DNA from 4 places in the Fictibacillus sp. NRS-1165 genome. Region 2 is predicted to be linked to each of the others. Evidence: riboswitches for the same ligand, from Rfam matches in the RefSeq annotation. Region 2 holds a riboswitch; each other region holds the start of a gene.
The links. Region 2 has a riboswitch for cobalamin ahead of ABHN01_RS17415 (ABC transporter substrate-binding protein). Riboswitches for the same ligand answer to the same signal wherever they lie in the genome.
Positions count from the first base shown of each region.

Region 1 (7,732 bases), on a different contig from region 2:
GAGTCGCTGGCCCGCCGGCCATTCCTGCTTGAACAATTGGATATTGAATGCCGAACAGTGATGTGATGGATTGCTTCATCATAGCACCTCTCCTCTGTTTGGTTTCAGTAATGCACTCCAGTTTGAGTGTAACAAAAAACACGCTGGCTGTCCGCGTGTTTACGAATGGATATGGTCAAACTGACGATATACGTGTTCAAGGACCTGATGTATGTTTTGGTTGCTATAACCGCATTCCCTCATTGCGCGGACAACATATCCAGCGATCTCTTCTTTTTGCGCATTTCCTCTTATTTTCAGCAGCAATTCATTGATTTTTTTATTCCTCTGCCATTCCTCCATGCCTTCACCTGCCTGCTCTTTTTCCGCTAGTGTATGAAACGGGGAAAAGAAAAAGACCCCCTTTAAGAAGCCTTTTCAATCGATGGGAAAACTACTTTTTACCTTTTTTTACTTTAAATAAAACGACGATGAACAACAGTACGATCGCAACGATCATAATCCCTCTTGTATAAGGAGCCGCAATGGTTTTAATATCTTCCCAATTGCTGCCCAGTGTGGTTCCCAGGTAGATAAACAAAATGGACCATGGAATAATCGCAATCAATGTGTAAAGCGTAAATGTGGTGAATCTCATCTTCGCAATACCCGCTGGAATAGAAATAGCATGGCGGACGACAGGGATAAACCGGGCAAAAAAGATGACCCCATTCCCGTATTTTTGAAACCACTTTTCTGATAGATCAATCTGTTTTTGGCTGATGAGAATATACTTCCCGTATCTTTCCAGGAACGCCCGACCTCCGTAATAGCCCATCCAGTATAAAAAGAGCTGAGCAATGGTCCCGCCAATCGTGCCGGCAATCACAGAGCCAGCAAAGGTTAAATGCCCCTGTGAGATCATATAGCCTGCGTAAGATAAAATAAGTTCACTCGGAATGACCTCAATCATAAGACCGAGAGCAATACCGAGATGTCCTAGCCCCACTATCCATTCCAAAAGTGATAATATCATTTCTTTCAATTCCAATACCTACTCTCTATATAATTTATCGCCCGTCACCCTTGTCCATCGTTCAGATTCAGCCACGCTTTACGTTCTGCCGGCTAAAGTCACTTGAAGTTTATCATAAAACCAAGGAATGCTGCCAAAAGGCCTCCGGTATAACTGACCGCCAGATAGGCAATGAGATGTTTCCACTGTCTTTTTCGATAAAAATGAACGTTTTCCAGTTTAAAAGTAGAAAACGTGGTAAACGCCCCCATAAATCCTATGCCAAAAAACAGTCTGATAGAATCATCTGCATGGGCTCTCGTGAGCCAGCCAAGAAGGAAGGATCCTGTTAAGTTCACAAACAATGTGGCGATCGGAAACGTGGACTCTGTTATTTTTTTTACCATTTGTCCGATGCCAAACCTGAAAACGGCTCCAAAGAAGCCGCCCGCTGCTACTAACATCGCCTGCATCATGCTCGCCGGCCCTCCCCTCTTTTTCTTGGCCGCCGTGCCAGAACAAAACCAAGCCATGACATGAACAGACCTCCTATTAAACTTAAAAGAATATAAAATACGGCAATTGCTGTATGGCCTGTTTCAAGCAGTTTGATATTTTCTACACTGAATGTAGAAAACGTAGTAAACGATCCGATGAATCCCGTCCCCGCCACTGCCATTAGATAAGGATGAACTTTAGCATTTTTTTCAATCCAAAACGCGAGGCAGCCGAGAGCGAATGAGCCTGCCATGTTGATCACGAAGGTATCCAGCGGATAACTTCCTTCCCAAAAAAGTCCAATGCCGTATCTTAAAAGGGCTCCAGCCACTCCTGCCAGCCCTACCAGTATGTAAAGAAGCATGTGCGCTTGTCCTCTCCATTCCTGAATCTAAACAAAACAGACTCCTGCCGCTAAGGCGGCAGGAGCTCTATTTTCATCTCCGATATTATCTTATCATGTTTATTTCAATTAACACAATTTGCGTTTAAGTTATAGATCGTCAAAGCCGTTGGCATCTGAAACTTTTGTATATTGCCGGGGCTTCTGCTCAAAGAAGTCGCTCTTTCCATGGTCAACATCTTCATACGCCTTAATCCACTTCATAGGGTTCTCTCTGAAGCCTTCAAAAGGGCGTTCGATTCCAAGTTCATTTACTCGCTTGTTCGCCATGAATTTAATGTAGGCTTCTAAATCATCCATCCGCAGTCCCGGAAAACGATCTCCGATAATGTATTGACCCCATTGTATCTCCAGTTCTGCTGCCTTTTTGAAGGTTTCCTGAACGAACCGGGCCGTCTCAAGAGAATTTAATTCTGGTACTTCATTAAGCAATTCCTTGAAAATGTTGGAGAACAGCCTGACGTGGAGCTGTTCATCACGGTTAATATAATTGATCATGGTGCTGGAGGCGACCATTTTTTGGTTTCGGGCAAGATTATAGAAGAACGCAAAGCCTGAGTAAAAATTTAAGCCTTCCAGGACGATATCATAAACGATCGATTCCATAAAAGTTTTCGGAGTCGGGTTTTCTGTAAACTTCAAGTAGCCATTCGCTATAAAATCGTTCCGTTCCCTCAACACAGGGTCATGCTTCCAGTATTCAAAGATTTCATCTTGTTTTTGCTTGTTGACCAGGCTTGATAGCACGTACGAATAGGATTGGTTATGCACGACCTCCTGAAAGGATAGAACCGTCATGAGAGCGGAAAGGCTGGAATCCGTTAGATAGGCTGAAACCCTCGAAGAGTAATCCGTTTGAATGCTGTCCAGGAAAGCCAGCAGACCTATGATCTTATTAAATGTTTCCTTTTCCTCACTTGATAGATTCGGGTATTGTTTCACATCGCCTGACATATTGATCTCAAATGGGGTCCAAAAATTGGCTAGCATGTTTTTATAAAGCGGATAGGCCCAGCCGTAACGCACGTCGTCCCAGTTTAATACATTGGAGCTCTGTCCGTTAATCAAGCCGGTAGATGCATTCGGTGCTTTCACATCATATAGTTTTCGTTCTGTCAATGTATTCATTTCTTCATCTAGTCCCTTTCTTAGCTGGAACAGCTCTCGCAGTCTTCCAATTCTGCAATGGATGTTGATCTCGTATAGTAGGTGGTCTTCAAGCCTGATTTCCATGCCGTCATATGAAGATCGAGAAGTTCTTTCGCTTTAATCGTATTTTTGACATAAAAGTTAAACGAAATCGACTGGTCAACATGTTTTTGTCTAGCAGCGTTCTGTCTGATGCTCCAGTGCTGATCCAGCTCATATGCGGATTTATAGTACCAGTTTGTCTGAGGAGTAAGATCAGGAGCGGTTACCGGAATTCTAAAATCCTTTTTCTCTTCAGAGTATTCTTTTTTAAAAATCGGATCGACGGATGCCGTTGAGTTTGCGATCAGGCTCGTTGTTGCATTAGGTGCAACCGCCATAAGCCAGGCGTTCCTCAGACCGTTCTGCTGAACCTGTTGTTTTAATACTTTCCACTCGTCCGTTATATAGTTCCTGTCTTCAAAATAAACGCCGGTTTCCCATTCAGAACCTTTAAAAGCGGGATAAGCTCCTTTTTCCTTGGCCAGTTCATGGCTTGCACGGATGCTTAAATAGCTGATCTTTTCGTAGAGGCGGTCATTGTAGGATACGGCCTCCTCTGACTCCCATCGGATTCCCTCCACTGCCAAAAGGTGATGCAGCCCAAAAGTACCCAAGCCGATTGCACGGTATTTCTTGTTTGTAAGGACGGCTTGTTTCACTTCAATCCGTTCCTGGTTCATATCAACGACGTTATCCAGCATGCGGACCTGAATAGGAATCAATCGCTCAAGCACCTCATCTTTAACGGCTTTGGCCAATGAAATGGAGCTTAAATTGCATGTGACATAATCTCCAGGGCTTTTTGTGATCACAATTTTTCCGTCCTGTGTGAATTCCTCTTCCACCGTAGTCGCCGATCCGTTCTGGGCGATCTCGGTGCAGAGGTTGCTGCAGTATACCATGCCGGCATGCTTATTCGGGTTAGCCCGGTTGACCGTGTCTCTGTAAAACATATACGGTACCCCCGTTTCGAGCTGGCTTTTCATGATTCTTTTAAAGATCTCAATGGCCGGCACCACGTCATAGCCGGAGCCTTTCTCCCCGAAGAGCCCGCGGTCTGCCGCAGCTGCACACTCTTCGTATTTTGCGCGGAAGCTGCCTTTACCCGGCTCTTCATCATAGAAATCATCGAGCTCATACCCCATCACTTTTTTTACCGTATACGGATCAAAAAGATACCAGTCTTCTCTCGATTCCGCCTTCTCCATAAATAAATCCGGTATGCAGAGTCCGAGGAACAAATCATGAACCCTCTGCCGTTCATCACCATTATTCAGCTTGGCATCAAGAAAAGAAAAAAGGTCCTTGCCGAACACATTATAATAAATAGCGATGGCTCCCTTGCGCTGTCCAAGCTGATCGACACTCACTGCTGTCTGATTCAGCAGCTTCGCCCATGGAATGATGCCCGATGAGTTTCCTTTAAATCCACGGATTTCTGATCCAAGGCTTCTGATTTTTCCGAGGTAAACAGAAATCCCCCCTCCTCCCTTTGAGAGAGTTGCTGCATCTGTTGTAGAATCATAGATCCCCCGCAGGCTGTCATCCATCGTATCGATGAAGCAGCTGGACAGCTGGCCATAATTTTTACCTGCATTAGCAAGGGTGGGGGTTGCAACGGTCATGTACAAGTTTGACATTGCCCAATACGCTTCCTTAACCAGATTCAATCGGCGTTCTGATGGTTCACCGGACATCAAAGACATCGCGATGATCATAAAACGTTCCTGCGGCAGTTCATACACTCCGCCTTCATGAGATTTGGCAAGATAACGGTCACCCAGCGTACGAAGGCCGATATATGTAAAAAGTTCGTCCCTTTGGGGCATGATCTCCGCTTCAAGCTCATCGATTTCTTCCGAAGAATAGCTGCTTAAAAGGTTCTCGTCATAGATTCCTTTATCTGTGAGTGTACGAATCAGCCCTTGCAACGAGCCATATCCCCTTGTCCCTTCGGTATTCCTGTTCTTGACCGCTTCAGAGTAAAGTTTTCTCAGGTGAATTCTTGCTGCGACAAAAGTCCAATCAGGTTCCTGTATGGAGATTCGTTCGAGGGCATGCAAAATGGCCATATTCATAGCTTCTGCTTGAGCTCCGCCTTTTTCAGCATAATAGCCCACTTGTTCGATATACTCTTCCTTTTTATTAAGCTGTGGAAAGTCAAAAAGAATGTCTTCCAGCCATTTCATAATAAGATGATCCGTTCCGCCTGCAATAACCACAGTCACATCTCCTCCTTTAAACATCTGCAAATTAAAAAGGCCCATCCAGTGGATGAGCCTAAAAACGACACGAGTTATTAGAAACAAAAATAGCCATTACAGTGCCGTTTCTGCTTCTCAATCCCCGAAGAATCAAAACCGTGAAACAAAAAGGCAGGTCTACTGGCTAATGCTTCCTCCTAGTCTGAGCCTTCCCGTATAACAGCCACATTCTTGTGCGCGTCGTTACACAGTGGTTTCTCATTTCGTCCACATAACAGTTGCGGGGACAGCTCCGGCTTGAGTACCGGATTCCCTTTTAAGTCTCGCAAGACACCTTTCGTTTCAAAATACTATATTTAGTTTAATACATTTACTTTCACACTAAATATAGTATTTGTCAACACCTTTGTTTCATTTATTTGTTGTTCCAAATCGTATTTGCACAGTACTTTATGATGTCCCGCCTGCGGATAATCCCTATAAAATGCCCGTCATCATCCGTCACAGGAATAAAGTTTTGATCGGTTGCCAATGTAATTAAATCTTCCATATTTGAGTTGATCGATACTGAAATGTTATTCACACGCTGTGGAACATCCTTCAGTTTCGTTTTTACCACATCATGAAAACCGAGATCAAACGCCTCTTTCAGTTTCCATAACAGATCCCCCTCTGTCAGTGTACCTACGTACTGACCGTCCTCAGATACAAGGGGAACAGAAGTATATTTGTGATAAGAAAGCTTCTCCAATGCCTGCCTGATGGTCGACTCAGGATTTAAATATTTAACCTCTTCCTTAGGCAATAGATAAAAAGCTATGTTCATGCTGTGATCTCCTTTAACCATAAATTGCAGCCGTTCTTTTCTACTATAACAAAAATTAAAATAAATGAGCAGTATAAACTATGACACAAAAAAAGCCCTAAGACGGACGCAATGCTCTATTGGTTATTCCCTCACGAACGTTTATTTAAACTTTTTTCACTGATTACCCGTAAAGCTTTGCTTAAAAAGCCAGCTTTTATATTCTTCTTCCAGCTCAGTTAATGGCCGATTGGAAAGCTCTGCTTCAATCTCTTTGCTTATCCCGTTTTTTTTCAGCATCTGGATAAGGAATTTCTTTCGATCTTCAATGGCTTTCCGCAATATTCCGCCCATCGTTCCCTCCCATTAAAGCGTTTTCATAATAAAGTATACGCTGCAGCTGCCAAATAGTTTCAGCTTTCATTAAGCTTTACTGAAATTTATTGGATAGCGGACACTTTTATTACAGCTTGAGAGAAGAACTGTATTCTGTCGTTCTTTATAAATCTTTATTGATTTCCCGAATGACATGGGCGAGCTCGGGCAGGATCAGTTTCTTCATGGCAAGTGCAGCCGCCCCGGAAGATCCAGGCATGGCAAAAACAGCTGTGGAACCAACGACTCCTGCTGCTGCTCTGCTTAAAATAGCAGCAGATCCAATATCCTCTGTATAACTCAGCATTCGAAACAGTTCACCAAATCCCGTGATCTCTTTTGTAAACATTGGTTTCAGCGTTTCAATGGTCACATCCCTGGCTGCAATACCTGTTCCTCCATTGATTAAAATCGCCTGAATTTCAGTTGTTTGACAACCGTTCAAGACAGCAGATTGAATCTCTTCCTGCTCGTCTTTTACAATGACGTACTCCGCGACCGCATGGCCATTTGACAATAGCTGATCTTTGATCAGGCTGCCGCTGCGATCGGTTTCTACTGATCTTGTATCACTTACTGTAATAATCTTGCAGGAGACAGATAAAGGGGCTTCTTTTTTATGCTCTTCAACACTCATATGCTTCTCCTTTCAAAACTTAGTAATGGATGTATTATCCTTTATTCATAATAAGAAGTCTATTGTTTTGATCAAAAGAATAAATCGGAATAAATACGCTTTGCAAAACGTAACGTTTCCGTTATAATTAGACCGGAAGGAGCAATCAAATGAACAAAAAATATGTCTATGCCGCCCTGGCGTTTATGATCATCGGATCCTTGATCCTATCAGGCTGCGCGAAAGGCACAAAACATAAATTAAACAGCCCTCATAAGCTTACCATAACAACAACGCTTTATCCTCTCGAATACTTTACGGAAAGAATCGGAGGCAAGCATGTTTCTGTATCCAACGTGGTACCCCCGGGAACTGACGCCCATTCTTTTGAACCTTCTACGAAGGACATGATCAAAATATCTGATAGCGATGCTTTTATCTATAATGGAACAGGTATTGAAGGTTTTGCAGATAAAGTGAATGAAACAGTTAAAAAAGAAGGCGTAAAAACCGTTAAAGCTGCAGAAGGCCTTACGCTCGAAAAAACAGAGCATCATGATGAGGCACATGACGAACACGGGGATAAAGATCCTCACATCTGGCTCGATCCGGTGTACTCCATTCAAATGGCAAAAAATATTGAAAA
Region 1 is NZ_JBDPNU010000004.1:59,744-67,475, reverse strand. Features, by position in the region: gene ABHN01_RS01590 (NAD(P)H-dependent flavin oxidoreductase) at 1-82, opposite strand, end outside; gene ABHN01_RS01585 (hypothetical protein) at 160-342, opposite strand; gene ABHN01_RS01580 (DedA family protein) at 434-1,024, opposite strand; gene crcB (fluoride efflux transporter CrcB) at 1,114-1,470, opposite strand; gene crcB (fluoride efflux transporter CrcB) at 1,467-1,856, opposite strand; gene ABHN01_RS01565 (ribonucleotide-diphosphate reductase subunit beta) at 1,986-3,023, opposite strand; gene ABHN01_RS01560 (ribonucleoside-diphosphate reductase subunit alpha) at 3,044-5,275, opposite strand; cobalamin riboswitch at 5,444-5,643, opposite strand; gene ABHN01_RS01555 (CBS domain-containing protein) at 5,706-6,116, opposite strand; gene ABHN01_RS01550 (Fur-regulated basic protein FbpA) at 6,273-6,449, opposite strand; gene ABHN01_RS01545 (MogA/MoaB family molybdenum cofactor biosynthesis protein) at 6,595-7,107, opposite strand; gene ABHN01_RS01540 (metal ABC transporter solute-binding protein, Zn/Mn family) at 7,257-7,732, shown strand, end outside.
Region 1: another riboswitch for cobalamin. It lies ahead of ABHN01_RS01560 (ribonucleoside-diphosphate reductase subunit alpha); the one in region 2 lies ahead of ABHN01_RS17415 (ABC transporter substrate-binding protein).

Region 2 (7,732 bases):
GAATAGCTGCTGACTGGTTTTCCTTTAATTAAAATTTCACCGGACTGCGGAGACAGCATTCCGTTTATCATCTTCATGAGAGTGGTCTTCCCGCTCCCGTTTGGTCCGATGATGCCGGTTATTTTTCCTTTTTCAATGGAAAACGAAAGATCTTTTACCACGGGCTTGCCGTCATAGCCTCCAGTAAGCTGCTGAATTTGTATCATGTAGTCACCTTCCTTCTACGATAGCGGATAAAAATCACGGCAAAAATCGGACTTCCGATGATCGCCGTCAATACACCGATCGGCAGCTCCGTCGGCGAGATGATTGTTCGTGCGATGAGATCGACCAGAACGAGAAATACCCCGCCCAGAATCGTGGAAAGGGGCAGTAAATGGCGATGATCCACTCCCCAGATCATGCGCACCATATGAGGGATGACAAGGCCGACAAACCCGATGGTGCCTGACACCGCTACAGCCGAGCCTGTCAAAAGTGAAGCCCCGAACAGCACGAGTGACGTATGTTTTTTCACGTCCACACCAATTGACCTTGCATCCTGCCGGCCAAAAGAAAGTGCATTTAATTCACGTGCACTTGCCAGGAGAATGATAAGCCCTGCAGCCAAAAACGGAGTGATCAGCTGAACGTACGGCCATCCTCTCATGGATACGCTGCCGAGCAGCCAGCCGATGATCTGCCTTAATTCATCCCCGGTCAGTGCGATTAAAAGAGAGGTTAAAGCACCTATAAATGAACTGCTTAAAATGCCTGCCAGAATAATCGTCTCAACCGCAAGGCTGCGCTGCACAAGGCGAGCGAAATAAATTACTCCGACAAGGGTAAGAAAACCGGTAATTATGCTCACTACCGGAAGAGTGAAATTTCCGAGTACTGGAAGCTGAATGCCGAAGAACAGGACAGCCACTGCACCCAAGGCTGAACCCGACGATACCCCAAGCGTATAAGGATCGGCCAGCGGATTTTTCAGCAGCCCCTGAAATGCTGTTCCTGCCAGTGCCAGTGAGCAGCCGACAAGCATAGCGAGAATGACTCGGGGAAAGCGGATTTCCATGACGATATTAACGATGGATGAATCGATCGAAGCAGGTACGGGATAATGGAAAAGCTTTGCTCCCAATATCTTCACCACATGAAAAAGGGGGATAGGTATTGAACCTACCGATATCCCCAGAGCAACAGCTAAGCCTAAAAGCAGGAGCACAGCTGTGTATGAAACGATGATTTTACTTTTTGTATACTTCCGGATAGATGGCTTTTGCAAGCTCCTCCACTCCTTCAATCAAACGCGGTCCTGGACGTGTTACCTTATCGGAGTGCACATCATAAATTTCTTTGTTTTTTACCGCAGGAACGTCCTTCCAGGCTTTACGGGCCATAATCTGTTCCATCGGCTTCTTCGAATAGTAGCCGTACGTCGTTACAATGGCATCCGGTTGATATTTGACAGGCTGCTCTTCAGAAACCTTCGCCCATCCTTTTAAATCGCCTGCCGCATTTTTTGCATGAATGGCGTTCAGCATCTCATCAATAAATGTTCCTTTACCCGCTGTATAAATCTCAGGTGCCGGTGCAACCTCAACCCAGACCTTTTTCTCTTGCTTTACTTGTTTTGCTTTTTCCTTGATCGCTGACAGATCATCCTTCATGGATTTTACGATCTTATCCCCTTGTTTTTGAGTGCCTGTTGCTTTAGCGATCATGTCAATGGCATGGTACGTATCCTCAAAGTTCTGTGCATCATTGATCACGATGACCTTGATGCCGGCATTCTTAAGCTGATCGATTCCCTGCTTGGAAGTATGCGCGCCAGAGGCATGGGCGAGCACGAGATCAGGCTTTAGGCCAACAATCTTCTCGACGTTAAATTCCATACCGCCGATCTTGGTTTTTTTCGTCGCCGCTTCAGGGTAGTTGTCAAAGTCCGATACGCCGACAATCTCCTTATCCAGGCCAAGCGCGAATGCGATCTCTGTATTGCTTGGTATGAGCGAGACGATCTTCTTTGGTTTTTTATCAATTTTTACATTCTCATCCGCCGCATCTTTAATCGTTACGGGGAATTCACTCTTTGCCTGACTGCCGTTCTCTTTTTTGTCTGTTGACTGATTGCCGGCCGAACAGCCTGCGATGATGGCGATCACGAGCATCAGCATCATCGCAATTTGTGTAAACTTCTTCAATTCCTTCACGCTCCTATGTATCGTTTAGCTGCAGTTGTGCAAACAAAAAAGCCCTCCCTTCGGAGAGCGAATCAACAGTTAATCATAAAAGAAATGATTACAATTACTTCACCTTTTCCTCGAAGGTTCGCACAGGCAATTAAGGCAGGTCTCCTGACTTCCGATCAACAATCTTCTTCTCCTTCCCATCCTTTGATTTGAACAGTGGAAATTGTAAGAAGATCTCCCGATTACAGTGGCGGGACCGTGCTGGACTTGAACCAGCTTCCCTTTTAACGTTTTATTGATCATAAAACGGACCTTAACCGCATATTCAGCTATATCCATTATACCTCTTAAGTGCAAAATGAAAAGTTTAATTTAGATTCAGTGATCTCTTAGCTTCAAGGCTCCCTGCAATCCAGTCGCTCCTAAGCAGGCCGAGAACATAAATATCATAATACTCGTCTTCATCAAAATAGGCTTGCCTTCTGACACCCTCTTTTTTAAAGCCGAGAGCGGTCAAGAGTTTCAGGCTTTTTTTGTTATATTCATAAACCTCTGCATCGATTCGATAGGTCTCACGGTCAAACAGGTGGTCCAGGATTCCTGACAGGGCTTCCTGCATATACCCTTTTCCGGATTCGGCACCGAGCCCGAACCGCAGCCAGCCATACTGACGGGTGCCGCCCATCCAATTGAACCGGACATATCCCACAGGAAGCGAGCTCCTCTTTTCGATGATCATCAAGTATGATTCGTTCGGAGAGCTTGAACTTTTTTCGATATCCCGCCTTTGATTGCCTTCGTTAATAATGGTCGCCGTTCCTGTAGACATTTTCCGGAATAAAGGGCCGCTTTTCCATTGTGCGATGACAGAGGCATCACTAACCGAAATGTCTCTGATCTTCAATCTTTCAAATTCCAGCTCCATTTTCGTCATGCTCCAGGCCTCCCATTTGTCCCTAGTATGAATGATCTATTTTATCATAATATGCAGCTTCTCAAATTTAAAGATGATATCGCCTGTCTTTATAGGTTCCGGTGTGGGGAAGGTTTAGGGATTTGAAGATTTTTTCCGATATTGAACGAGATGAGAGGGATAGAAAGAATTTGAGTTCGCGGTGATTGTTGAGCCAATGAGAAGTTTAAAGTCTTCCAAAGAATACAAGTGGGCATGTTCGGAGGAATGGTTACAGAATGGACAAAGCCATTTAACAGCATATGTTTTTTGCATACCAAAGGCGAAGCACGAAGGGCAATGAACGCCTTTTAAAAGATCATTTTCCGAAACGTTAAACTTTGATAGTATGTCAGGATTATATTGGACGTGTTTTTTATTGAGTAGTTTGACGCTCTATTAAACAAAACTTTGTTCAATTTTAGCGCGTTTCGGATGATTTACTGGCAGTCTTCTTAACAAGGCTTCTAATTTCCTAATACAAATCGGCAAATGATGTTCGATCACAATATAAAGATCACATCCTCTTTATTTTTTGGAGTTATCTTCTCTGGAAAACACCTTTTTTCCTTCTCATGAACGACTTAAATTTTGCGCGGTATACTCTGAGGATGAAATACGCGCCAGTCTCCATGAAATACGCGCGAATCTGATGAAAATATTTATGCGCCAATCCCCCAGATCCAACAAAAAAAACCGCTTGCGACTGATCAGGCCTCAAGCGGTTTACTAAAATAGCTTATTTTTGAAGGTTGTAGAATGCGCTCAATCCAGGGTAGCGGCTGATGCTTGCCAATTCGTCTTCGATACGAAGCAATTGGTTGTATTTCGCTACACGGTCGGTACGGGAAGGAGCACCGGTTTTGATTTGTCCAGCGTTTGTCGCTACAGCGATGTCAGCGATTGTGCTGTCTTCACTTTCACCAGAACGGTGAGAGATAACTGCAGTGTAACCTGCACGTTTCGCCATTTCGATCGCATCAAAGGTTTCAGTCAATGTACCGATTTGGTTCACTTTGATAAGGATAGAGTTGCCTACGCCCTGCTCGATACCTTGAGCAAGTTTAGTTGTGTTTGTTACGAACAGGTCGTCTCCTACAAGCTGAATTTTCTTGCCAAGACGGTCAGTCAACAGCTTGTGGCCTTCCCAGTCGTTTTCATCCAAGCCATCTTCAATAGAGATGATTGGGTATTTAGAAACAAGATCTTCGTAGAAAGCAACCATTTCTTCAGATGTTTTAACAACACCCTCACCAGAAAGATGGTATTTGCCGTCTTCTTTGTTGAATAGCTCAGAAGAGGCAACGTCCATTGCAAGACGTACTTCTTCACCAGGCTTGTAGCCAGCTTTTTCGATAGCTTCCATGATGGTTTGAAGCGCTTCTTCATTTGAAGAAAGGTTTGGTGCGAATCCGCCTTCGTCACCTACAGCTGTGTTTAGTCCTTTTTCTTTTAATACAGATTTAAGGCTGTGGAAGATTTCAGCTCCCATACGAAGTGCTTCAGAGAAAGTTGGTGCGCCGACTGGCATTACCATAAATTCTTGAATGTCGACATTATTGTCAGCATGCTCTCCTCCGTTCAGGATGTTCATCATTGGAACAGGAAGAGTTTTTGAGTTGAAACCTCCAAGGTACATGTACAAAGGAAGACCAAGAAGATCCGCAGCAGCACGAGCCACAGCCATGGATACACCAAGGATTGCGTTTGCTCCGAATTTCCCTTTATTTTCTGTTCCATCAAGATCGATTAACGTTTTGTCGATTCCGACTTGATCCAATACATCGTATCCGATCAATTCAGGTGCGATAAGCGTGTTCACGTTCTCAACTGCTGTTTGTACACCTTTCCCTAGGTAGCGGCCTTTGTCGCCGTCACGAAGTTCTACTGCTTCGTATTCACCTGTGGATGCACCGCTTGGCACGATCGCACGGCCGAATGCGCCGGACTCAGTGTAAACTTCTACTTCTACTGTTGGATTCCCGCGGGAGTCCAGTACTTCACGAGCATATACTTCAATAATTGCTGACATAAAATTTTCTCTCCTTATCAAACAAGATTTTATAGGTAGGAACAATCCTTATTTCAAAAATTAGCCTTTGATCAGCGTTTCGCCTGTCATCTCCTTCGGCTGTTTGCCGCCGAGAAGGGTCAGGAACGTCGGTGCGAGGTCAGCAAGCTTGCCGCCGTCGCGAAGTTCGATATCATTCTTCGTAACGATGATCGGCACCGGGTTCGTCGTGTGGGCGGTCATTGGTTTGCCTTCAAGCGTTACCACTTCGTCTGCGTTTCCGTGGTCAGCTGTAATCATAGCATAACCGTCTTTCGCAAGGATCGCGTCCACTACTTTTCCAAGACACTCATCCACGGCCTCGATCGCCTTGATCGTCGGTTCGAGTTTACCTGAATGGCCTACCATATCCGGATTGGCAAAGTTCAGGATGATCGCATCATGGTTTTCGGCTTCGATCTCTTTTACAAGAGCGTCCGTCACTTCATACGCGCTCATTTCAGGTTTTAAATCATAGGTCGCCACTTTCGGCGAATCAATCAAAATCCGCGTTTCACCTTCAAATTCCGCTTCGCGCCCGCCGCTGAAGAAGAAGGTAACGTGAGGATACTTTTCAGTTTCTGCAATACGCAGCTGTTTATAATTTTGCTGTGAAAGAACTTCCCCCAGCGTGTTATCAAGGTTTGTCGGTTTGAACGCGACATCTCCCTGCACCGTCTCACTGAAGTTGGTCAGGCACACAAAGTGAATGTCTTTCGGGAATTGATCTCCACGATCAAAGCCTCGGAAATCTTCATTTGTGAAGACCTGTGAAATCTGAATGGCGCGGTCCGGCCGGAAGTTACAAAAGATAATTGCATCTCCGTCTTGGATGGTAGCAACCGGTGAACCATCTTCCTTCTTCAAAACAGAAGGAAGAACAAATTCATCATAGATTTCATTCTTGTAGGAGTCTTCCACCACTTCGATCGGGTCGGTGTAATCCGGGCCTTCGCCATAAACCATGGCTCGGTAGGATTTTTCTACACGATCCCAGCGTTTGTCACGGTCCATAGAGTAATAGCGTCCGGACAACGTCGCAATCTGTCCTATTCCCAGCTCGTCCATTTTTTTCAACGTCTGCTCGATATAGCCTTTTGCCGATTGCGGAGGAACATCCCTGCCGTCCAAGAAGCCGTGCAGGTAAACATTTTCTACGCCTTGCTTTTTAGCCGTTTCAAGCAATGCAAAAATATGGTCGATGTGGCTGTGGATCCCGCCGTCAGAAAGAAGTCCGAAGATGTGAAGGTTTGTTCCCTTCTTCTTCACTTCATCCATCGCTTCGATAAAGGTCGGATTTTCATAGAAATCCCCTTCCTTGATCGCAAGATTCACACGGGTAAGGCTTTGGTAAACAATACGGCCAGCACCAATATTCAAATGTCCGACTTCAGAATTCCCCATCTGCCCAGGAGGAAGCCCTACAGCTTCTCCGCATGCTGTCAAATGGCTATGAGGATAGGTCTCCCAATATCGGTCAAAGTTTGGCTTTTTCGCATGTGCAACGGCATTACCTTTTTCTTCTCCGCGGCAGGCAAAACCATCAAGAATAATCAGTGCGACAGGTTTCTTAGGCATTGTTTACACCTTCCAAAAGCTGAAGGAACGATTGCGGTTCAAGGCTTGCTCCTCCAACAAGAGCACCATCGATATCAGACATGCCCATAAGTTCTTTAATATTGCCTGGCTTAACGCTTCCACCGTATTGAATGCGGACTTGGTCAGCCGCTTCTTGTGAGAACTGCTCAGCGATGACGCTGCGGATGTAGGCGCAAACCTCGTTGGCATCTTCAGAGGAAGCCGTTTTGCCCGTACCGATCGCCCAAACCGGTTCGTAAGCAACGACCGTACGTTTAACTTGTTCTTCGGAAAGACCTTGAAGTCCTTTTTCCGTTTGGGTTTTTACAACGTCTTTTGTTTGGTCTGCTTCACGCTGTTCAAGGGTTTCACCTACACAAACGATCGGGGTTAACCCGTGGTTGAAAGCAGCATGGGTCTTTTGGTTAACGAGCTCATCGGTTTCACCAAAGTACTCGCGGCGCTCGGAATGTCCAAGAACGACATAGCCCACACCAAGGTCTTTCAGCATAACAGGGCTGATTTCGCCTGTGAACGCTCCATTGTCTTCAAAGTGCATGTTTTGAGCACCAATGCCAAGGTCTGTTCCCTTGGAGGCATTTACAAGTGCGTCCAAGAATAAAGCTGGCGCGCAGACAACAGAATCTACTGCATCAGAAGAAGGGATAGATCCTTTTACTTCTTCAACAAAAGATTTTGCTTCAGAAAGTGTTTTGTTCATTTTCCAGTTTCCTGCAATAATCGGTTTTCGCATGTTTTTCACCTTCCTAAGAATGTGCAGTTGCTCCGAAACTCAAGGAATCTCGCGGATCAATAGCACAGTTCTTCGTCGATTTCTTTTCAAACGGGATTACTTGTCATTTAATGCTGTGACACCAGGAAGTTCTTTTCCTTCCATGAATTCGAGAGAAGCACCGCCGCCTGTTGAGATGTGGCTCATTTGATCTGCGAGGCCAAATTTCTCAACTGCAGCTGCTG
Region 2 is NZ_JBDPNU010000039.1:69,742-77,473, forward strand. Features, by position in the region: gene ABHN01_RS17405 (heme ABC transporter ATP-binding protein) at 1-206, opposite strand, end outside; gene ABHN01_RS17410 (FecCD family ABC transporter permease) at 203-1,267, opposite strand; gene ABHN01_RS17415 (ABC transporter substrate-binding protein) at 1,230-2,186, opposite strand; cobalamin riboswitch at 2,313-2,505, opposite strand; gene ABHN01_RS17420 (GNAT family N-acetyltransferase) at 2,542-3,108, opposite strand; gene eno (phosphopyruvate hydratase) at 3,866-5,158, opposite strand; gene gpmI (2,3-bisphosphoglycerate-independent phosphoglycerate mutase) at 5,219-6,754, opposite strand; gene tpiA (triose-phosphate isomerase) at 6,747-7,508, opposite strand; gene ABHN01_RS17440 (phosphoglycerate kinase) at 7,605-7,732, opposite strand, start outside.

Region 3 (7,732 bases), on a different contig from region 2:
TGAATCTAAAGTACTTTCCATACTTGAAGATAAAATTCAGCTGATCAAAACATCGGAAGAGGGCGGCATCTATTTGGTCGGACCGATTCGCCTGCCTGTGAACCTCTACGGGGAAACAGTCGTTTTTCGGTGGTACTGCTGGCTGCAAAGAGATATAATTACGGATGACTACGAAGAAATTATTGAAAAATTGTCTTCTGACAATCTGGCCGAATACCAGCAATCAAGCGTATTGGTATACGGCGACTTTGAATATAATGAGGATGCTTTAATCCGTATGCATTCCATCTGCCACACAGGAGATATTTTCGGAAGCAAACGCTGCGACTGCGGGTTTCAATTAAAGCAATCGATGAAGATGATTAAAGAACATGGAACAGGCGCGCTCTTTTACCTTGCCAATCACGAGGGAAGAGGCATCGGATTATTCTCAAAAGCGATGGCCTATGTTCTTCAGGAAAATGGCTACGATACGGTGGAGGCCAACCTGAATTTAGGATTCGTCGATGATTCGAGGAACTATGAAGATGCTATTCACGTGCTAAAAGTTTTGCGTAAAAAACCAGTCACACTAATTACAAACAACCCTAAAAAGCTGGAGGCCTTAAAAAATTCAGGTATGCACTTGTCAGGCCGGACACCATTATGGGGAGACGTTTCTGAGTTTAATGAGAATTATCTGAAGACAAAAGTGGCCCGCTCTGGACACTTACAAGAGGAAGAAGGCTGTCCTAATGGCTAATCATGAATTTTATATGAAATTGGCACTTGAAAACGCACGAGCGATGAAAGGCCAAACCGATCCCAACCCCATGGTCGGAGCGGTCATCGTCAATGAAAACCGTATTGTTGGAATCGGTTCTCACTTGAAACCGGGTGAACCGCACGCTGAAATCCATGCGATACGTATGGCTGGGGAGAAAGCAAAGGGCGGAACCATTTATGTTACCCTTGAACCTTGCTCACATTACGGAAGAACGGGGCCTTGTGCGGAAGCTATCGTGAAAGCGGGCCTTAAAACGGCAGTTATCGCGAGTCTGGATCCGAATCCGCTTGTTTCAGGCAGAGGGGTCGCCATATTAAAAGAAGCTGACATCGAAGTCATCACTGGTGTCCTTGAGAATGAATCACAAAACATGAATGAAGTGTTCAACAAATTCATCGTCCAGAAGCGGCCGTTCGTTACAACAAAATCAGCTGCTACACTCGATGGCAAAATCTCTACGTATACTTCAGACAGCAAATGGATCACGTCAAAAGAAGCACGCACAGACGTTCATCACATTCGTAACGAGAACATGGCCATCCTTGTGGGTGTCAATACGGTTATCAAGGATGACCCCGAGTTAACAACACGGATTCCAAACGGCCGAAATCCGATAAGGGTGATCCTCGATTCAACGTTAAGGATCCCGCTTGAATCAAACGTTGTTCAGGACGGCAAAGCACAAACGTGGATCATTACGACCGAGCTCGCCAGTGAAGAGAAGAGAAAAGAGCTGGAAAGAGCAGGGGTCACTGTTTTTGTAACCAAAAGCCTGGCCGAACAGGTAAACCCTGTAGAAGTTGTTGACCTGCTGGGTGAACGGCTCGTTTCATCACTCATGATTGAAGGTGGTGGAGCCGTTATTGCGTCCTTCCTCCAGCACCAGCTCATTGATAAAATGGTGGTTTATATGGCACCTAAACTGGTAGGCGGAAGCCTGTCGCCTACTTTTCTTGAAGGCGAGGGCATTGAAAGGATGAGCGATGCGGTGGAACTGAGGGATTTGAGCATTGTGCAAACAGGCAAAGATTTTAAATTCACCGGTTATCCGGTGTATCAGGGGAAGTAAGGAGACTCACATGAAATTCGGTTTTGATATAGATGATACATTGATTAATTTAAGAAGCCATGCATTTTCCATTTATAATAAAAAATTAAATCAAAAGATTGCAGAGGATGTTTTTGAAGATTTGAAAACGGTAGAGATCCACCATCCCTTTGGCCTCAGTGATCAGGAAGGCAAAGAGATGTGGAACAGCTTGCTTGAAGAAATCTATTTTACCTCTTGCCCTCCATATCCACAGGCAGTAGAAACGCTCCAGGAGCTTTGGCATCAGGGACATGAAATCTATTACATTACTGCCCGTCCAGGGGAACATGGCCAACGGACGATGGAATGGATGATTGAGCAAGGCTTTCCGGTGGAAGAAGAAAAGTTTTTCTGCGGAATGAAGGATCAAGAAAAAGTAAAAATCATTGAAAAGTTGGATTTGGATTATTATTTCGATGATAAACCTGGTGTCCTGGAGACATTGGACATTGATGCCCTGAAAATCTTTGTGAAGGACCAGTCGTACAACCGGCATTACAAAGGACAACGACTGACTGACTGGGGAGAACTGAAAGAGTTGGTTATGGAAAACAGCAGAAGATAATTCTGCTGTTTTTTTTCAACAAAGCCACGGTGAAAACCGGGAGAAACAGCGCCTGAAATAAGGTGCTGTTTTTTATTTTTTTTAGAAACATTGACAAAGAGAGTGTATATACATATGATATAAGCAAAAGTTGCTCGAGGGAAACAAATAAGAGTGGAGGAAAAATAGATGGATGGGACTAAAAGTATATCCTTATTTGATGGAAAAAATGGAGACATCATTCGCATCACCTCCATGGAGATCGAAGGAGTGATGAGAAGAAGGCTGCTGGATCTTGGTTTTGTGCAAGGAGCTCTTGTTGAGGTAATCAGAAAAAGTCCTCTGGGAGATCCCATTGCCTTTCGGGTCAGCCAGACGTCGATTGCATTGAGGAAAGAGGAGAGCACTAGAATCCAGGGGGAGCTGATACGTCATGACTGATACATTTCGTATAGCCTTAGCCGGCAATCCTAACACAGGGAAGAGCACGTTGTTCAATGCGCTGACCGGCCTGAAGCAGCATACCGGAAACTGGGCGGGAAAGACAGTTTCGCTTGCTGAAGGAACTTTCAAGCATAGGAGTAAGCAATACAGGTTTATTGATCTTCCGGGTACTTATTCTATCTTTTCAAATTCAGCAGATGAAGAAGTGGCTAGAAATTATATCGTTTTTGAAAAGCCGGATCTGACGCTCGTTGTCGTTGATGCTACCTCTCTTGAACGGAACCTGAACCTCGCCCTTCAAATTTTGGAAATGACAAAGAATGTGATCATCTGCATAAATCTGATGGACGAAGCAGAAAAGAGAGGGATTACCATCAACGGACGGTTACTGGCAAGGCGTCTAGGAGTTCCTGTAATAAAACTTTCTGCCAGAAACAGGGCAGGGTTTCCTTTACTTCTTGATACAATTGACCGAATCGTCTCAGGAAAAATTGCGTGTGAACCAGTGCAGATCAAGTATGATGGTGAGATAGAAGCGAGGATTGCTTCCTTGGAGCCCTTCGTAAAACAAGTGGTGGATGACCGTATTTCATCCCGATGGATTGCCTTACGGCTGCTGGACGGAGATGAATCGCTGCTGAAAGAGTTGAATACAAGGCTAAAAACAAAGGAGGAAACAGTATGCAATCAGAGCTAGCCGGCCGATCTGGTGATCTAAACCAGTTGTACGAGAGAGCACAGCAGATAGCATCTCCCAATCTCCGCGATAAGATCGTACTGAAACTGTATCAGGAGAGCAAACAGCTGTGCGAAGACAGTGTTTCATTTGGAAAGACCGAACGCGATAAGCATACGGAGAAGCTCGATGCGATTTTTACATCGCCGATCTGGGGTTTTCCTATCATGATCATCATGCTTGGCATCGTGTTTTATCTCACGATCGCAGGAGCGAATGTTCCGTCAGATATGATTGCCAGCTTTTTTGGATGGCTGGAAGGTCATATCACCTCGCTTTTTCAGCTTATGAATGCGCCTGACTGGCTGCATGGATTGCTCGTTCTGGGGCTGTATCGGGGAACGACCTGGGTGATCAGTGTAATGCTTCCTCCAATGGCAATCTTCTTCCCGACATTTGCACTTCTGGAGAACTACGGTTATCTCCCAAGAGTAGCATTTAACATGGATCGGGTGTTTAAAAAGGTTGGGGCACACGGTAAGCAGTCTTTAACGATGGCGATGGGATTCGGCTGTAATGCGGCCGCCATGCTGTCTTCGAGGATTATTGAGTCCCCAAGAGAGCGGATGCTTGCAATTTTAACGAACAATTTTGTTCCGTGTAATGGAAGGTGGGGAACGCTGATTGTCCTTGCCTCGCTGTTTATGGCGGCAGGCTATACAGGCGGTGCAAAGTCACTTGTGACAACAGCGGTCATTGTCGGCATCGTTCTTGTTGGAATCCTTGTCACTTTTCTTGTATCCTGGATCCTTTCCAAGACGGCATTAAAAGGGGTTCCTACACACTATACACTGGAGCTTCCGCCCTACCGCAGGCCCAAGTTCTGGGAAACTGTGATCCGCTCTTCGCTTCAGCGGTCTTTATCCGTATTGGTGAGGGCGGTAAAAGTAGCGGCGCCTGCTGGTATTTTAACTTGGGTGCTGGCCAACGTGAACGCAGGAGATCAGAGTATTTTATTGCATATCGTCCATTTCCTCGATCCGTTTGGACAGATGCTTGGGCTGGATGGGTATATTCTCATGGCGTTTCTGGTAGGCCTGCCGGCAAACGAAATCGTGCTCCCCATCCTGATCATGGGCTACCTCTCTACTGGCGCCATGACCGAAGTGGATAATCTTGGAGATTTAAAACAGATCTTCGAGAGCCATGGTTGGACGTGGCTGACTGCTTTGAACATGATGCTTTTTTCCCTGCTTCACTTTCCATGCGGCACAACGCTGGTTAACATCTATAAAGAAACAAAAAGTGCAAAATGGACCTTCCTGTCATTTATCATTCCTACAGCGATCGCTATTCTGGTTACGTTTGCAGTCGCGCAGATCACCAGGTTAGCAGCATAGCAATAATAAACGTTTTTAACTGCGGAGGGAAAACTGGTATTATAGGGAGTGTACCACAACTGAATAAAAGATTTTAAGTGCTCAAAACGGAATGTGGAGAGATAATAGGGAATCCAGTGGAAAATCTGGAGCAGCCCCCGCTACTGTAAAATCAGTTGCCTTTTATTAACTGATCAAGCCAGGAGACCTGCTTAAGAATCTAGTTTCTGTAATCTTCGGAGGGAAGAGAAAGGATGTCTACGGCGATCGTTTTATTTGCTTACAAATGTATTCTTAAACCTTAACTTCTCTAGTTAAGGTTTTTTTGTATGAAGAAAAAACTGAAAGGAAGAGGTAAACAAATGAAGTATGAATGGCAGCAACTAAATATACCAGAGCTGAATGAAGGAATGGGCTCAATAGCAGAAATTTATGCAGATTCTTTGACTAAGCCTGTTGGAAGCCTTGGAAGATTAGAAGCATTAGCCATTGAATTGGCTAGAATGACAGGTGAATTGTTTCCGAATATTACCCCGCCCGGCGTTATTGTATTCGCTGCCGATCATGGCATCGCTTCAGAAGGGATTTCAGCCTATCCCCAGGAGGTAACAAGCCAAATGGTGCGAAACTTTTTAAATGGCGGAGCAGCGATTAACGTATTCAGTAAATCGATCAAGGCGGTCTTAAGAATAGTCGATATTGGTGTAGCTGCCGATTTGGAGGAAGAGGAAGGATTAGTAAAGAAAAAAATCCGATATGGAACCGCCAATTTTTATCATCAGGATGCGATGTCCCGAGAAGAGGTGCTTCAAGCCATTGATACAGGCTTTGTTGAGGCGAAGGAGCTTATCAACAAGGGAGTCAATTGTCTAATCCTTGGAGAGATGGGGATCGGCAATACCACTGCGAGCAGTGCCATTATCGTCGCTGTCACTGGGCAAAGCTTAACTGAACTGGTCGGAACAGGAACGGGCATCAACAATGAAAAAGTTCAGTACAAACAGGAACTGATAAAAAAGTCCATTGAAAAAAGGATGCCAAAAACGGAGGATCCTATTGATGTATTAATGAAACTGGGAGGGCTTGAAATTGCGGGCATGGCGGGTGCCATGCTATCTGCAGCGGCACATAGAATCCCGATTCTGGTTGATGGCTTTATATCAACGACCGCAGCATTGATTGCAACGATGATAAACAGCCGCGCCTCAGACTATATGATTATGGCTCATCGTTCGGCAGAGCTTGGACATCAGACCCTATTAAAGTTGTTAGATAAAGAGCCGCTTCTTGACCTGGGTATGAGGCTGGGAGAGGGAAGCGGGGCGGCTGTTGCTTTTCCTATTCTTCAATCAGCTGTCCTAATGCTAAAGAATATGGCCACATTCGAAACCGCTCAGATAACAAAAAGAATGAAGGAGGAGTAGATTCCATTGTTTACAAAAGATGAAAAAGAAGCCATCTATAAAGTAATCGTTAAAAGAAGGGATGTCCGGAGTTTTCTGCCTGATCCGATACCAGAGGATGCCATAAGCAGGATATTGGAAGCTGCTCATCATGCTCCTTCCGTTGGTTTCATGCAGCCGTGGAACTTTATATTGATCACATCACAGGAAATCAAGGAACGGTTAGCATGGGCCGCTGATAAAGAACGAAGGGCCCTTGCCATTCATTATGAAGATGATGATCGGTCTACAAAGTTTTTGAGCCTGAAAATAGAGGGGATCAAAGAAGCGCCTTTAAGCATTTGTGTAACAACCGATCCTTCCAGGGGCGGTTCACATGTTCTGGGGCGAAATTCAATACCTGAAACAGATATCATGTCGACCGCCTGTGCGATTCAAAACATGTGGCTGGCTTCCTGCGCCGAAGGATTAGCCATGGGGTGGGTGAGCTTTTATAAAAAAGCCGATGTGCGGGAGATATTAGAAATTCCCCCTCATGTTGAACCAGTTGCTTTACTCTCGATCGGCTATACAGATGAGTATCCAAAACAACCCATTCTGGCAACGGCCCGATGGGAGAAAAAAAGGGAGATAGAAAACTTAGTTTCTTATAATAAATGGTAGAGCATCATAATTAGAAAAGGACAGGCATATGCATATTTCATAAAAAGCTTCTGTATGGACAGGAGCTTTTTCCTATCGAACGATTGGATGGCAAGGAAAACGGGGAAGTAAAACTATAGACGATGAATATGTAAAAATCGTGGAAAGGATCGTTTTATGAGTGAATACTGGGCTGAGAAGGCATTGATCAAATTCGAATCTCAGTTTGATCAAAACAACTCATACAACATAAAAAACAGCAAACGGCTTTCTGGAAAATCAAAGGTATGGAAGTACATGGACTTTGCAAAGTTTGTCAGCATGCTTTATCAAAAATCCTTATTCTTTCCTAAACCTTCACTGTTCGTGGATAACCATGAAGGCAGCTATTCTGCGCTGGATGTAAATAATATTTTGAATGATCCTTTGTCCTACCTTACTATACCTGTAAATGATAAGTTATCAAAAGAGGAGAAGCGAAGACAGCTTCATGAATACATCAAGCAGATGCATGACTATGTCGGTGTGAACTGCTGGCACTTGAACGAAGAAGAATCAGCGGCGATGTGGAACCTGTACTTAAAATCGGATGAGGGCATCGCTATCTGCTCCACCTTAGAAAAATTGTACACGAGCATATCGGATAAGAGGTTTCATACGTATATCGGACAAGTTCAGTACATCAATTTCAACTCTGAGATGGCCAGTCTGAATCCCTATGAAACACTATTCTACAAACGCCGTTCCTTCAGTCATGAAAACGAGATACGTCTGCTGGCATTTGATAA
Region 3 is NZ_JBDPNU010000005.1:37,458-45,189, forward strand. Features, by position in the region: gene ABHN01_RS02360 (GTP cyclohydrolase II) at 1-742, shown strand, start outside; gene ribD (bifunctional diaminohydroxyphosphoribosylaminopyrimidine deaminase/5-amino-6-(5-phosphoribosylamino)uracil reductase RibD) at 735-1,835, shown strand; gene ABHN01_RS02370 (5' nucleotidase, NT5C type) at 1,846-2,421, shown strand; gene ABHN01_RS02375 (FeoA family protein) at 2,590-2,841, shown strand; gene ABHN01_RS02380 (FeoB small GTPase domain-containing protein) at 2,834-3,541, shown strand; gene ABHN01_RS02385 (nucleoside recognition domain-containing protein) at 3,526-4,920, shown strand; cobalamin riboswitch at 4,979-5,129, shown strand; gene cobT (nicotinate-nucleotide--dimethylbenzimidazole phosphoribosyltransferase) at 5,262-6,323, shown strand; gene bluB (5,6-dimethylbenzimidazole synthase) at 6,330-6,965, shown strand; gene ABHN01_RS02400 (hypothetical protein) at 7,122-7,732, shown strand, end outside.
Region 3: another riboswitch for cobalamin. It lies ahead of cobT (nicotinate-nucleotide--dimethylbenzimidazole phosphoribosyltransferase); the one in region 2 lies ahead of ABHN01_RS17415 (ABC transporter substrate-binding protein).

Region 4 (7,732 bases), on a different contig from region 2:
CTCTTAAGTTAGTGATGACAACGTCCTCCCTGTCCCGGTATGCGCTTTTCACCAGCCCAACCGGTGTATCCGGTGAACGATGCTTCAGCAGGATGGTTTGAGCTTCTACGATCTGCCTCGTACGGCGTCCGCTTTTTGGATTGTAGAAGGCAATGACAAAATCAGCCTGTGCCGCTGCCTCAATCCTCTTTTCGATTAATTTCCACGGCGTTAGATGGTCGCTTAAGCTAATCGTACAAGCATCATGCATAACGGGTGCGCCGAGCAGTGACGCGCAGGAGTTAATCGCAGAAATGCCTGGAATGACTTCAACCTCTACTCCGGTTTCTTCTTTCCAGCCTTTTTCAACAAGCACCTCATAGACGAGGCCGCTCATACCGTAAACTCCCGCATCACCACTGGAAATTACAGCGACCTTCTTCCCTTCTTCCGCCAGTTTGACCGCAGCCTGCGCCCGGCTGACTTCCTCTGACATTCCGGTGCTGATCACCTTTTGATCCGTGATTAACCCCTGGATCAGTTCCACATAGGTCTTGTAGCCAACAATGCAGTCACTTTCCTGAATTGCCTGCTTCGCCCGCTCCGTAATATGGTCATAGCTTCCTGGACCGAATCCGATGATCAAGAGTTTCCCTTTCAATTTAAAATCCTCCTTTGAGCAGTTCAGCCATCATATAGACCCCAAGGCCTACACTGTAAAAACCGGTTATACAGCCTAATACAATGTAAAATCCTTTCTTTATGCTCGCCTTCATAAATCCCCACGTGAACAGAAACGTTACACAGATCGTTGAGAACAGCAGTCCGACAACAAACAATACGAGCTGAGCCGTTGCACCGGAAACACTCCCAAATCCGGCTGCATGTGAGACAACAGCGATCTGTGTCGGGCTTTCTACACCGATTCCATGGATGATTCCAATAATAAAAGCTCCGATGATGCCAAACTTCGTCAGGCTGGAATCCTCTTTGTTTTGGGAGCCTGTGACCTTTCTTATGTATTGCATGACAATTTCCAGTCTGCTTTTATATTTATAGTCCTGCTTGCTTTGGAAGATGGACAGCAGGATGATGGCACCCAGCACGATTAAGGTGACACTGACCGAGAGTTCCAAATAGCTTTGAGCACTGGCTGGCATCTTCGCTCCCACATAGATCGAAAGAAGGCCGATAAAAAAGACGATGGCCCCATGGCCAAGAGCGTACATGATTCCCAGGGACAGCTGCCGTCTCCGTTTCTTTTCACTGCCGACCATATCTGCAATGGCTGCGACATGATCCCCATCCAATCCATGACGCATGCCTATGAAGATCGCAAGCATGGCAAAAGTGATAAGTTCCATCAGCGGACAGCCTCCTTTTTTTCTCCCTTTTGAATCCCTTTGGTCAAGCCATTTTCTTCTGTCAGGGAGAATCCGTTCTCACCGTACTCGTAAATGAGGAGCTCTTTCACCTTTTCTCCTTTTAACAAATGGCCTTTTACCATTTCTCGGGCGGCATGTTCATCCGGCATTTTATACCATGCTCCCTCCGGATAGACGATCGCAACACAGGCGTCCTTGCACCGGCCATTACATCGTGTTCTTGTCGTATGCACCAAAGCATCGAGATCCTGCTTCTTAATTTCGTCCCTGATTGCCTGAGTGACTTCCTCGCCGCCTTTCCGCATACAGCTGGATCCGTTGCAGATCAATACGTGGCTCATCGTTCCATTTAAGTTCCAAGTCGTCATCAGATCACTTCCTCTTGATTTTTTTTGCACGCAAAAAAGGGCGACTCTATATGTCAGCCCCCTAATAAAATACCGTTTCATCATAAAACGGTAACGGAAGGTTAGTAGACAAATAGGTCACCCTATATCGAATCATGCCAAATCATTCAATCCATGATTTCCATTGCATGTTAACACATCATCCTCCCTCCGAGAATCGTATTACTCATTTAAAAGCAGGTCTCCTGGCTCGCATATCAACTGATTCCTGTTTCCTTCCCAGCCTTTTGGCCAGTGGTTCATTACAAGATCATCCATGCTTACAGTAGCGGGGGCTGCACCGGACTCGCACCGGTTTCCCTATTATCTCAATGTAAACTTGAGCACTCTTAAACTTCTATTCAGTTATAAATCCCGTTGCCATTAAACCTACTATACTTTCACGATATTCACAATAGTTTTTTATTTTGGGCATAAAACTTAATCGACAAATTTCTCAATAGATGGGGCCGCCGCCGACTTCATATAAGTAGTTCAAGCATACTCCCACAATCAGTAATCCAACCGCTCCAATAGCCAAATACATGAATAAGAGAAGGATCCCGTTATCTTGAGAAACGATCTTCTGAAACACCTTTGCACTTCTAAGCTGTGCACGTACCCAAAGCATAACGCCAAAACCAATGATTGCGCCAATGACAGAAAAGATCTCGAGCATTGTGGTTTCCCCTTTTCCTTAGTACCTTAATTTATGCAGGAAAAAAGGAAAAAGGAACAACCCGCGTTCAATCCAAAGATCTCTATAATCCGCCCAGCCAAGCGTATTTAGCGCAACACCCCTTAGAGACTGGTGCAGTGAGTTAATAAAAAAGAACTGCGCTGCAGTTCTTTTTTCAAGGTTACTAGCTTCCTGCACTCGAGGAAGAAGCTGCAGTTGTGGCAGCAATGGCTGCAATCGCCGCTGCTTGCTGTGCTTGCATGATTGCCTCGATGGCTGCAAAGATTCCGGCCCCGAGCAAGGTAGTGTCATGCATCTTCTCACTCAGTAGGAAATTGGCCACCATTAGGATATTCATGTCTTTATGCCACTTAAAGTGCTTCTCGTCGCTTAAACGGTCTGCGGCTTTCAAAACAGTCGCCACTTCCTTTTTAATAGAGCGAGGAGACCGGCCAGCGGATAATGCATCGCTCTTGGCTTTTTCCACTGTGTTCTGAAGGCATCTGCCACTTTTGTACATTGTTCGTTAAGGGCATCCGCCTTATTTTCGTCCCCTAGAGACAGGATGTGGCTTAAGAACTGCAAGTCATTCCCTTTCGCAAATCCTTGCTGATTCAGACATTTATAAAAATACTCAATCTGTTTCATCAAATCGTTTACCGTTCCTTCCCGTTCTGCAAGAAGGACGGCCAGCGGAAAATCTGTACTGGAAGTAAGAAAAAAATGGTTGGATGACATCCCTTTGTACACTTGCATAACTCGTTCGATGTCCTCCGTTCTGCCATTTTCGATTTGCTCCAGCATCACTTGAGCTGCAATATAAGTAGAGGCACCCCTGCTGAATTTACCAGAGACCATCTTTTCGTACACTTCAAGCAGGCGATGGAACTTCTCTACAGAATTCTCAAAACGCACATCGAGCATCGCGGCTGTTGTGTAACGGTAGGAAGACTTTAGCGTATTGAACGCTCCTACCTGTTCTTTAACATAATCGCTCAATGACTCAAACCGCCTTAAATCAAACGGTTTTTCGTTGATCACATACATGGAAGCGATCATCATCACTCATTTTCCATTTAAACGCCGTTTTCAGCTGGCTGTATATATCGGTATATGTAGTAAGCTTTTGTTCAAAGGATGGTGTCAGCATGCCTTAACTCCCCTTCCAAATTTCCGACTAAACCAATTTACGGATCTGTTATAGGAAAGTTTCAAATGATTACCTATAAAACTTCTTCTGAAATGAGGCCAAAGCCAATTCTAGCCGGATCGACCAGGTAAGCTAGATAAAACTCTTCAAATTCCATCTTCTCCCGAACGATGATCGCTCCGTTCTCTTTTGCTTTTGAAATTGCCTCATCAATGGATTCTACTTCGATTTGAATCCGAGTACCATGCGGAAAATCGTGAGGTCCTTTTGCTATTCCTCCATCGATTTCTTCTGATCGATCCTCTCCTGTGGTAACAACCGATAGTGCCAACGAGGTTCATCCACCTGCCATCCAAAAACATTTGAATAGAATGCAGCTGCTTTTTCCGGTTCCTGACTATTCATTTCAGATCCAACCACTCTTGCCATTTTAAATCTCACTCTGTTTAAGTGGAATCAAACATAAGTAAAAAAAGCCGCCTAGGCAGCTTTTTTTTAACGATGTATTTATTTTCCCAGTGTTGAGATTTGCCAAGTCACTCCGTATTTATCTTTAAGCTGGCCATAAGATGGGCTCCAGAAGGTTTCCTGCAGCTCCATGATCACTTTTCCGCCCTCTTTTAACTTCTCAAAAATTTCTTTGGAGGTTTCGGCGCTGTCAATTGTGATCGCTACTGTTACTTGGTCTCCAGTTTCATAGGGCATCCCCGGGAACGTATCAGATAGCATCAAGTCATGATCTCCTACTTTTAAATGGGCATTCATTACACGGTCTTTTGCTTCTGCAGGAACAGGATATTCCGGATTCTCCGGCTGGTCGCCGAAAGTTTGTACAGATAAAACCTTCGCATTTAATGCCTTTTCATAAAACTTAACAGCTTCTTGACCATTTCCATTCGTTACTAAATAAGGATACAGCCCTACGATCATATCAGACACCTCGTTTTATTATTTTTCGAACGTATGTTCCCGTTTATATTACTACAGATATAAAATAAGTGCAACACCCTACTACCTAAATTTTCTTATTCATTTTTTAAGTGGGAGGTGCAATTTGTGAATCGGATAAGTTTTCCGTGACGAGTGTACTCAAGCAGATGCATGCCTGTATTTTCAGAGTGAAACCAAACAGTATTGCCGGAAGGCAGCCCCACGAAGCTTTCAATGATTTGTGTGATCATGCCTCCATGAGAAACAACGGCCACTCTTTTAATATCCTTGCCAAGTTCTTTAATCGATGATAAGTTCCTTTCACCCCTCAGCCTGAAATTAGTTTTAGATTCATTTTCCTGTTGTTCTTTAAGGTTCTCTATGTAGGTTACCGGGCAGCCTGTTTTTTTGGAGAGTCGATCAGCAGCCTGTCTGGCCCTGATCAGGGTACTGCTCCAAATCACATCAGGCAGAAGTTCTGTACACACACGAAGTGCCATTTTGTCCACTTGATCAACCCCTCGGCGTGTCAGCGGCAAATCAGTTGAGCCTGTGTAGTCTTCTTCTAGAAAATCATCTTCTGATTCCCCGTGCCGAATCAACAAGATCTGCATGAGCACCTCCTAAAAAAAGAACCGAGTTACATCGGTCCTCCATTGTATGAACTATTATTTTTCGCATTCTCTGATTCTAAAAGTCGAACGGAGTCATCCTCTTGGAGTGCAGTCTTTGTTGCTTTGCTGGAATATACAAAAAATCCAATCATAACGGCCGCCGCGATCAACAGCAGCAAGAACCAAGCCATTAGACTTACCTCCTTTTTTTAATCTCTCTCTGCTCTACCTTATGAAGCAAATCAGCAAATGATGAAAAAAAGCGGAATAGCGCCTCATCATCACTCTTATTAATTTCTCTGTCCTACAGAATATTCCTTCTAACGAATTAAATGTACTTTACAAAAATGGCCGGTACCTGGCTTTCTTCAAACAAGTGATTATTTCGCCAACATTACTGGCTTTCTTTTATTTCGGCTCACTTTCGACCGGTATTGCATCAGTATGATCGAAGCGATAACGAATGAGCTGATCCCGAAGCCGATCACCATCTTTTCAAAACCAATCGTATCCAGGAATAACCCGGTTAACAGCATAAGAATCTGAAAGATAATGTTGTCGGTCATTCCTTTAATGGAGAAAAACCGTCCATGATAGTCAGAAGGGATGTCCGTTTGGAAAATAGTCGTGGTCACAGGGAAAAGCATACCCGCTGAAAGGCCGAACAGGCCAAACGAAACAACAGACATCGCGGGATGAGCCGCTAAAAATAATGATGTATGAGCGGTCGCGATAAGAAAGGTGATGCCAAACAGAAACGGCAGCCGCGGACGTTCGCGAAAGAACTTTCGGGCCAGAAAGGTACCAAGAAATACACAAAGCCCCTCTGTTGTATAGAGAATCCCTTTAATACCGGGATTGTGCTGGATTTGGCTGATCTCGATGACCATCAAGTTAAAACCAGAAAGAAATAGGTAAGGCGGTATGAGAAGAAAGATACCGTATACGACCTTCGATTGTTTTCTCACGATAGGATAAAGTTCTTTTAACGTAGTGAAGAAGTTCTCTTTCTTTCTGTCTGCTGACTTCTCCTTCACTTTTCCCTCTACTGAAATGTAAAAAGTCGAGAGGAGGAGTATAACATACGTTACAAGTGTCACTGTATACATTGCTGTCAGCGACATACCGACGAGCATTGCTCCTCCAAGCGCTGTCCCTGCGATTCTTGCACCTGTAAAAATGTTCATATATACACCGTTTGCCTGCAGAAGTTCTTCTTTTCTCACAATCAGCGGAATGAGCGTCTGCATGGCGGGATTGGAGAACGTTCCCGCGATTCCAATGATGAACGTGTAGATCAGCATCCACCAGACATTTTCATAGGCAATGGCCAAGTACATGAAACCGATTGCAAAGCACCTGGCCAAACCGGCATAAATGAGGATTTTCTTCTTATCTCCACGGTCAATGATCCTCCCTGCCATGGGAGCAAGAAAGATCCCGACCAAAAATCCTGACAGAATGATCAGTGCCTGTAAAAAGGATGACTCTACGTTCTTCTGCAAAAATTCAAGGTTGCCGATGATCCCGACCCATAGACCGGTACTCGAAACGGCGACACCAAACATAAGTAATAAAAAGTTACGGTTCTTCCACATTCCATTACCCCTTTCCCGATACATCACACATATTTAACATTACCACCATATTTTAACATGAATGGCGAGGAACGGGATAAAATTGGGTTATAAATCCGCACCCGACGGATTTATGGAAGACAAGACCCGGCATATAGTAATGAAGATAACCCTTGGATCATCTGAATCCAGGGTTTTAATTGTTAAAGGGGCCATAGATATGATCAAAAGAAAATTATCATTCTTTACGATAGGTATTCTTATACTCACGCTTGGCATCGCACTAACCATTCTTTCAAACTCCGGCACTTCCCCTTACGATGCACTTCTCGTTGGATTGTTTCGAAGCATTGGGCTTACTGTAGGCTCGTGGGAAATTCTCATTGCCCTGTTGATGATCTATTTAAATGCAGCTGTTTCTCGAAGCCGGCCCGAATACTTAGCATTAATGACGGCTTTCATCACCGGGGCTGGCATCGATTTCTGGCTCTTCACCCTTCAAAACTGGCTGATACCCATTTCCTACTTCTCTCAATTCTTGCTGCTCACTTTAGGCATGGTGGCCATTGGTATCGGAACATCCCTCTATTTACAAGCCAAATTTGCACCTATTCCCCTGGACCGTCTTATGCTCATTCTTCAAAACCAGGCTGGCTGGACGCTCGCTTTATCTCGTCTGGTGATCAGCATTGTGATTCTTATACTCGCCTTTCTTCTCCACGGCCCCATCGGCATTGGAACGGTTTTGACCGCATTTTTCAATGGAAGCATTCTTTCCTTTTTCATGCCCCTCGCCACGAAATTGTATAACATTTAGATGGATGATCGAACCGCATCTGCCTTTAAAAAAAAGACGGATGGCTCGTTAGCCGCCCGTCTTTTTATTCTTATCCCAGCGATTGATCACTGCTGCATTTGCCGTGCTTCCAATGACGTTCAGTGCAGTTCGGAAACCATCGGTCAACCGGTCCACTCCCGCAACGATTGCAATCCCTTCAAGGGGCAAGCCAGCCGCGGACAATACAGTGGTCA
Region 4 is NZ_JBDPNU010000046.1:24,399-32,130, reverse strand. Features, by position in the region: gene cobJ (precorrin-3B C(17)-methyltransferase) at 1-640, opposite strand, end outside; gene ABHN01_RS19705 (High-affinity nickel-transporter) at 642-1,343, opposite strand; gene ABHN01_RS19700 ((2Fe-2S) ferredoxin domain-containing protein) at 1,343-1,732, opposite strand; cobalamin riboswitch at 1,930-2,117, opposite strand; gene ABHN01_RS19695 (hypothetical protein) at 2,208-2,429, opposite strand; partial or broken gene ABHN01_RS19690 (DUF4003 family protein) at 2,614-3,476, opposite strand; gene ABHN01_RS19685 (hypothetical protein) at 3,448-3,579, opposite strand; gene ABHN01_RS19680 (VOC family protein) at 3,653-3,910, opposite strand; gene ABHN01_RS19675 (VOC family protein) at 4,087-4,509, opposite strand; gene ABHN01_RS19670 (histidine phosphatase family protein) at 4,605-5,123, opposite strand; gene ABHN01_RS19665 (hypothetical protein) at 5,150-5,314, opposite strand; gene ABHN01_RS19660 (MFS transporter) at 5,504-6,721, opposite strand; gene ABHN01_RS19655 (YczE/YyaS/YitT family protein) at 6,921-7,517, shown strand; gene ABHN01_RS19650 (dicarboxylate/amino acid:cation symporter) at 7,566-7,732, opposite strand, start outside.
Region 4: another riboswitch for cobalamin. It lies ahead of ABHN01_RS19700 ((2Fe-2S) ferredoxin domain-containing protein); the one in region 2 lies ahead of ABHN01_RS17415 (ABC transporter substrate-binding protein).